2 linked regions of the Dehalococcoides mccartyi 195 genome follow. The protein of the gene in region 1 interacts with the protein of each later gene in a pairwise test. Links are inferred from orthologs where the notes say so. Each region holds a gene or a part of one and is shown on either strand. Other genes may lie near its edges.

Region 1 (3,321 bases):
TGCCCGCTCGGTCATTGAGGCTATGGCCGCCGGACGTTCGGTAGCCGGTCTGATTGACAAATATCTGGGGGGCGAAGGCAATCTGGATGAGACTCTGGCCCCGCCTGAAAAAAATATCAAACCCCTTAACGAACCTAAGGGTCAAAACCGCTCTCAGGTAGAGCTTAGTCTGGTAAAACAGGCCGGTGGCGACAAAGTGGAGATTGAAAAAACTCTGTCTCCCGAAGCTGCCAAGAAGGAAGCCCAGAGATGTCTGCGGTGTGATATTGTTCATCAGGTACATGACTATAGTCTGGATACCTCCAGCTGCACCTACTGCGGACGGTGCGTAGACGCCTGCTACTGGGATGCCATTACCAGCGGTTATGGTTATGAAGCCGCCGCCAAGAAACGCAAGGCAGAGATAACCGCTCTGGAGGAAAAGAACGGCGTTTACAACTACGCTATCCGGATTCTGCCTGTTGCCATAGGCCTTATGATAATAGCTGCCGCTGTGGCTAAACTTTTCTAATAGCAGATAATTCATAGCATTTGCAGACTGCCGGCTTTAAAACCCGGCAGTTTTTTTGTGCCCGGATTTAGCTCTAAAGGCTTGATAACCCCAGTGAAATAAAGCATAATTCTGGGTGAAGGAAGGCAGATAACATGAAACAGCTGACTGATGACGAAATCTACCGTATTGCCCAGAAAAGGGTCAAGGAAAAGAAGGATTTTTACAATCACCTGTCGGTTTATATAGTGATAAACCTGATGCTTATAGGTATCTGGGCATTTACCGGCAGTTCATACCCCTGGTTTATTTTCCCCCTGGGGGGCTGGGGTATCGGGCTGATTTTTCACTTCCTGAGTGTTTTCGGCTTCATGCGTGACGAAAGTGACTGGGAAAACAAGGAAATCCAGAAAGAGATTGGGCGTTTAAAGAAAAACCTTTAAACGCCGGTTATCTCATCTTCATCAATTTCAGCCGGAAGCTGGGTCAGAGCGGCAACCGCCGCAATAGCGGCAATCCTCCGGGTATCGTCAAATATTTCGGACAGCTTCTCTTCCAGCGGCTGTTCTTCACTCATGATACGCTTCATCTCATCAAGCAGGGTGGTTTCTTTTTCAATGAAATGGGTATGCAAATTCCCGGCCACAAAATTGGGATTAACCAGAACCGCCTTGTGGAAGGGGATATTGGTCTTCACCCCTACTATAATGTATTCGTAAAGGGCGCGCCGCATACGGGCTATGGCTTCTTCGCGGGTACGTCCCCAGACAATCAGCTTGGATATCATGGGGTCATACAGGTAAGGTATGTTATAGCGGGTATGAACGCCGCTGTCCACCCGCACCCCGATACCGCCGGGTGAACGGTAACCCTTTAGTTTGGCCGCCGAGGGGGCAAACTCATTCAAGGGGTCTTCGGCGTTTATGCGGCACTCTATAGCCCAACCCCGCATCTGGACGTCTTCCTGTTTGAAAGAAAGCTCATCTCCGGAGGCTACCATTATCTGTTCTTTGACTATATCTATGCCGGTAACCATTTCGGTAACAGGGTGTTCCACCTGCACCCGGGTATTGGCCTCAAGGAAGTAAAACTGGCCGTTTGAAAAGATAAATTCAATAGTACCGGCACCCTCATAGTTAACCCACTTGCCGGCCTTGATAGCCACTTCGCCCATTTTCTTGCGGAGTTCGGGGGTGATGACCGGTGAAGGGGCTTCTTCAATAAGTTTCTGATAACGCCGCTGGATAGAACATTCCCTCTCACCCAGATAAACCACATTCCCCTGTGAATCACCCATTATCTGTATCTCTATATGGCGGGGATTGGATATGTATTTTTCAATATAGACTTCGGCCAGACCAAAGGTATTTCCGGCTACTTTCTGGGAGGATTCTATGGCATCTTTAAGCTCGTCCGGGCCGTTTGCCACCCGCATACCGATACCGCCGCCGCCGCCGCTGGGTTTGATAATAACCGGGTAACCGATAGCCGCGGCCGCTTCGGTGGCCTGCTCAATACCGGAAACACAGCCCTCGGTACCGGGCAGTACCGGCACACCCGCTTTTTTCATTTCACGTCTGGCGGCAATCTTGTTGCCCATCAGCTCTATAACCCGGCTGCTGGGGCCTATAAACTTGATGCCGGCCTTTTCCAGAGCCAGTGCAAAACCGGGGTTTTCAGATAAAAAACCGTATCCGGGGTGAACCCCGTCTACCCCCGCTTTTTTGGCAGCCGAGACTATCTTTTTTATATTCAGATAGCTCTCAGACAGCTGGGAAGGGCCAATATGATAAGCTTCGTCTGCATACTTTACAAAAAGAGCGCCTTTGTCAGCATCGGAATAAACGGCAACAGTCTTTATGCCCAGCTCACGGCAGGCGCGCATAATACGTATGGCTATCTCACCCCTGTTGGCAACCAGTATTTTATTTAGCATCTGGCTCAATCACCATAATTACGTCTTTGCTGCCCACCACTTCGCCCTCATAAGCATATATCTCTGAAACTACCCCGCTGACAGCGGCGGTAACATCGTTTTCCATCTTCATAGCCTCAATGGTGGCCACCACTTCACCTTCGCTAACCTTGTCCCCTTCCTTCACCTTCAGGGAAAGGAGCATACCCTGCATGGGGGAGACAACTGCCCCGGGGTGTGAGGCCGTAGGCTTGGCAGCTTTGGGGGCTTCGCCAACCGCACCGGCCTTAGCGGAAACCTTGACCGTAAAGACTTCTCCGTCTACCTCAACGCTGTATTCAGCCGAACCATTAAAGACCGGAGCGGATTTAGCTTCGGTTTTGGCTTCAACTTTGGCTGCTTCAGGGGTGGACGGCAAAAGGCACTCTTCCTTGCACTCACCCTTGAGGAACTTGGCCGCTACCTCAGGGTACATGGCATAAGTCAAAAGGTCTTCTTCGGTTTTGAGTATACCCAGCTTTTCACCTTCGGCCTTCATCTTGGGCAGTTCCGGCTCAAGCAAAGCCCCCGGCCTGACACTAATGGGTTTTTCATCACCGATAATAGCTTTGCGTATTTCTTCATTTACCGCACCGGGTATTTTGCCGTAATACCCCAGCAGGTAATTTTTAGTTTCTTTGGTAACCTGTTTGTAGCGGGCACCGCTCAGCACATTTAAAATAGCCTGCGTGCCTACAATCTGGCTTGACGGGGTAACCAGCGGGGGGTAGCCCAAATCCGCCCTTACTTTGGGTACTTCGGCCAGTACCTGCGGCAGTTTGTCAAAGGCATTCTGCTGGCGAAGCTGGCTGACCAGATTTGAAATCATACCGCCGGGTATCTGGTGGAGAAGCACCCCGATACTCGGCTGGGTGGC
Region 2 (3,306 bases), 970 kb from region 1 along the record:
GAACAGGTATGCAAGCTTATTTACCAGCAGGCGCTGTTCGTCTTTGAGGGTGGGGTCCATGCTGCTTCCGTCTACAATAGAGTAGGACAGGGTGACTTTTGATATTCCGAAGATAACCAAAGCTACCAGGATTATACCGGCTAGTTCCATCAGGAGGCTTTTCAAGTTTGCAGCATTCATCTGGGGCAAATTATACAACCTTTCTGATATTCATTCTACAAAAAATCCATCCAATTTTTTAAAACGCTGCTAACTTCTTTTTGGTTGGGGCGTTATATTATTTGAATATCAAGGAGGTAAGGATGGACAAAAAAATATTATTGCCTATAGTAAGCGGGTTACTGGTAGTTTCACTAGCCGGAGGCGTAGTGGGTTGTGCTGCCAGCACTACTGATGAAACAGATACAACGGACAGCCCCGGTGTTATCTGGAGCCAGCAGAATACTGGTGTCTGGGTAAACGGCAGCGGTGAGGTAGTTGTAAGCCCTGATGTAGCCATTTTGACCCTGGGGGTAGAGAGCATGGGTGCCAGTATTGATGCCGCCCAGGCCCAGGCCGCCCAGGCTATGAACGCCATTATAAACTCTCTCAAAGCCAACGGAGTGCTGGAAACCGATATCAAGACCAGCAGCTACTATATCTCTCCTGTTACCGAATGGGTTGATAACAGATCGACTATTGTAGGTTACAGGGTAAGCAATCAGGCTGAGGTAAAAATCCGCCAGATTGCTCAGACCGGCAGTATTCTGGATGAGGCCGTCAGGGCTGGCGGAGATGACAGCCGGGTAAACGGGCTGTATTTCTCAATAGATGACCCCTCTGCCGCTTATGAGCAGGCCCGCACTTTGGCTATTCAGGATGCCAAGGCCAGAGCCGAACAGATGGCTTCGGTAGCAGGTATATCTTTGGGTAAACTTATCTACATCACCGAAACCAGCAACTATATACCCCGCTGGGATTACTCCAAAGATACAGGTATGGTAAGCTCTGCTCCTGAAATTACCCCCATTAGTTCAGGGGAAACCACCGTAACGGTAACTGTCCAGGCTGTTTACAGTATAAAATAAACCCGGAATATCCAAGTCTAGCTGATTCGGAGCCGCTTTTTAAAAGCGGCTCCGGCTTTTTATATACGTATTACCCTGATATATAGTAAATCATTAAAACCAGTGCGGGTTTGCAAAAAATGAAGATTTGATGCTAGAATGCCAGCGCTATGAAATATATGTCTCAGGCTTTGTCGCTTGCCAAGCTGGCTATAGGTCAGGTCAGTCCTAACCCGGCGGTGGGGGCTGTCATTGTAAAAAACGGCGAAGTGGTCGGTCAGGGCTTTACCCAGCCGCCCGGCGGTGACCACGCTGAGATAGTAGCTTTGAAGCAGGCTGCCGAAAAGGCCAAAGGGGCTGCTTTATATGTGACTTTAGAGCCGTGCTGCCACCAGGGGCGGACCCCGCCCTGCACTGTGGCTATTATAGAATCAGGCATCAAAGAGGTTTATATTGCCACCCTGGATGATAATCCCTTAGTTTCCGGCAAGGGCAAGAAAGAGCTGGAAGATGCCGGTATAAAGGTTCATCTGGGCATGATGGAGCGTGAAGCCCGCCAGATGAATGAAGCCTATTTCAAGTATATTACCACCGGCATGCCCTTTGTGACTGCCAAATACGCCATGAGCCTTGACGGCAAAACGGGTACCCGCACCGGTGATTCCAAGTGGATTTCCAACGAGGAATCCCGTCATTTTGCCCATTATATCCGCCATATATCAGATGTGATTATGGCCGGGCTTAATACTATCCTCAAAGATGACCCCCACCTGACAGCCAGAGTAAACTGCGGGCGGGGCGGTACTTCACATTGCCAGCCCACCAGAGTAATTATTGATGATAACGGCCGGGCACCTTTGAGTTCCAACGTTTTTCATGTTCCCGGCAATACCATTGTAGCTGTAGCCAAAGGGCTTACCCCCGAAGAGAAACAGGCGTATGATGAGGTCGGGGCAAAAGTGGTGGAAATGCCGGATGAACGGGGGCTGGTAGACTTAAAATCCCTGCTGCGTTATCTGGGGCAAAACGGGGTAACCAGTGTGCTGGTAGAGGGCGGCGGCATTGTGCTGGGTTCGCTTTTTGACCTTAAACTGGTGGACAAGGTTTTGGTATTTGTCGCCCCCATAATAATAGGCGGCAAGGACGCTAAAATACCGGTTGCGGGTTTGGGGGCGGAGCTGATTACAGACTCAGCCAAGCTTCGGGATATTACCACTACCGCATTCGGACAGGACGTGTTGATTTCCGGTTACGTTATTAAGGAGTAACCGTGTTTACAGGCATAGTTGAGGAACTTGGCTTTTTAAAAGCCCGAAACCCCGCTTATTTGCACATTGGGGCAAAGCTGGTGCTGGAATCACTGAAAGTGGGTGACAGCATAGCGGTCAATGGCGTCTGTCTGACAGTTACCAGTTTTGACAGTTCTTCTTTTCATGCGGATATCATGCCCGAAACCCTGCGTCTTTCCAATCTGGGCAAACTGTCTTCTGATTCACCTCTAAATCTGGAACGGGCACTTACTCTAAACAGCCGAATGGGCGGGCATCTGGTGCAGGGGCACGTAGACGGCACTGCCAGGTTAGTTTCCTCCGTACCTGACGGCAGCGCCCGCCTGCTTACCTTTGAAACAGACCAAGACCTTACCCGTTATATGGTTCATAAGGGATTTGTGGCGGTCAACGGGGTCAGTTTAACTATTACAGATTTACAGGCAAAGCGTTTTTCCATTTCGCTGGTGAACCTGAGCGGCAAATCAACTAATCTGGGTCTGCTAAAGCCGGGGGATACGGTAAACATAGAAACTGATATAATAGGTAAATACGTGGAGAAACTGTGCCGGACAGAACGGGGCATAAGCCCGGAGTTTCTGGCCGAAAACGGTTTTTAAGCTATTTTAGTTTTTCAGGGGGAGTATATTTTATGCCTAATGCCCGTGTTGAAGATGCTATTGCAGATATAAAGGCCGGCCGTTTTGTTATTGTAGTAGATGACTATGACCGCGAAAATGAAGGTGATTTGGTCATGGCCTCTGAAATGGTCACGCCTGATGCCATAAATTTCATGGCAAAAAATGCCCGCGGCCTTATTTGTGTTTCACTCACTGCCGAAAGGCTTGAACAGCTGAAAATACCTATGATGGTTACGGAAAATACCTCGCCTTACAGCACCGGGTTCACCGTTTCGGTGGAAGCCCGTAAAAAAGTTACTACCGGTATTTCAGCGGCTGACCGGGCGGCTACAGTGCAGGTTTTGATAGACC

The links.
Region 2: the proteins of DET_RS00710 (region 1) and ribD interact in binary tests that used the Escherichia coli proteins (3 or more experiments, as listed by UniProt). The link is inferred for Dehalococcoides mccartyi 195 from one-to-one orthologs.

The regions. Positions count from the first base shown.
Region 1 is NC_002936.3:117,694-121,014, reverse strand. Bases 179-3,177 are described here. They hold DET_RS00710 (acetyl-CoA carboxylase biotin carboxylase subunit), read right to left. Parts: upstream 2,427-3,177; coding sequence 930-2,426; downstream 179-929. Other genes in these bases: oadA (sodium-extruding oxaloacetate decarboxylase subunit alpha), read right to left, coding at 2,416-3,177; DET_RS00715 (2TM domain-containing protein), read left to right, coding at 646-933; DET_RS00720 (4Fe-4S binding protein), read left to right, coding at 179-511. In the rest of the region: more of DET_RS00720, read left to right, coding at 1-178; more of oadA, read right to left, coding at 3,178-3,321. UniProt on the Escherichia coli protein: This protein is a component of the acetyl coenzyme A carboxylase complex; first, biotin carboxylase catalyzes the carboxylation of the carrier protein and then the transcarboxylase transfers the carboxyl group to form malonyl-CoA.
Region 2 is NC_002936.3:1,084,463-1,087,768, reverse strand. The notes cover bases 282-3,265. They hold ribD (bifunctional diaminohydroxyphosphoribosylaminopyrimidine deaminase/5-amino-6-(5-phosphoribosylamino)uracil reductase RibD), read left to right. Parts: upstream 282-1,216; coding sequence 1,217-2,314; downstream 2,315-3,265. Other genes in these bases: DET_RS06135 (bifunctional 3,4-dihydroxy-2-butanone-4-phosphate synthase/GTP cyclohydrolase II), read left to right, coding at 2,967-3,265; DET_RS06140 (riboflavin synthase), read left to right, coding at 2,317-2,934; DET_RS06150 (SIMPL domain-containing protein), read left to right, coding at 303-1,067. In the rest of the region: lepB (signal peptidase I), read right to left, coding at 1-180; more of DET_RS06135, read left to right, coding at 3,266-3,306. UniProt on the Escherichia coli protein: Converts 2,5-diamino-6-(ribosylamino)-4(3h)-pyrimidinone 5'-phosphate into 5-amino-6-(ribosylamino)-2,4(1h,3h)-pyrimidinedione 5'-phosphate.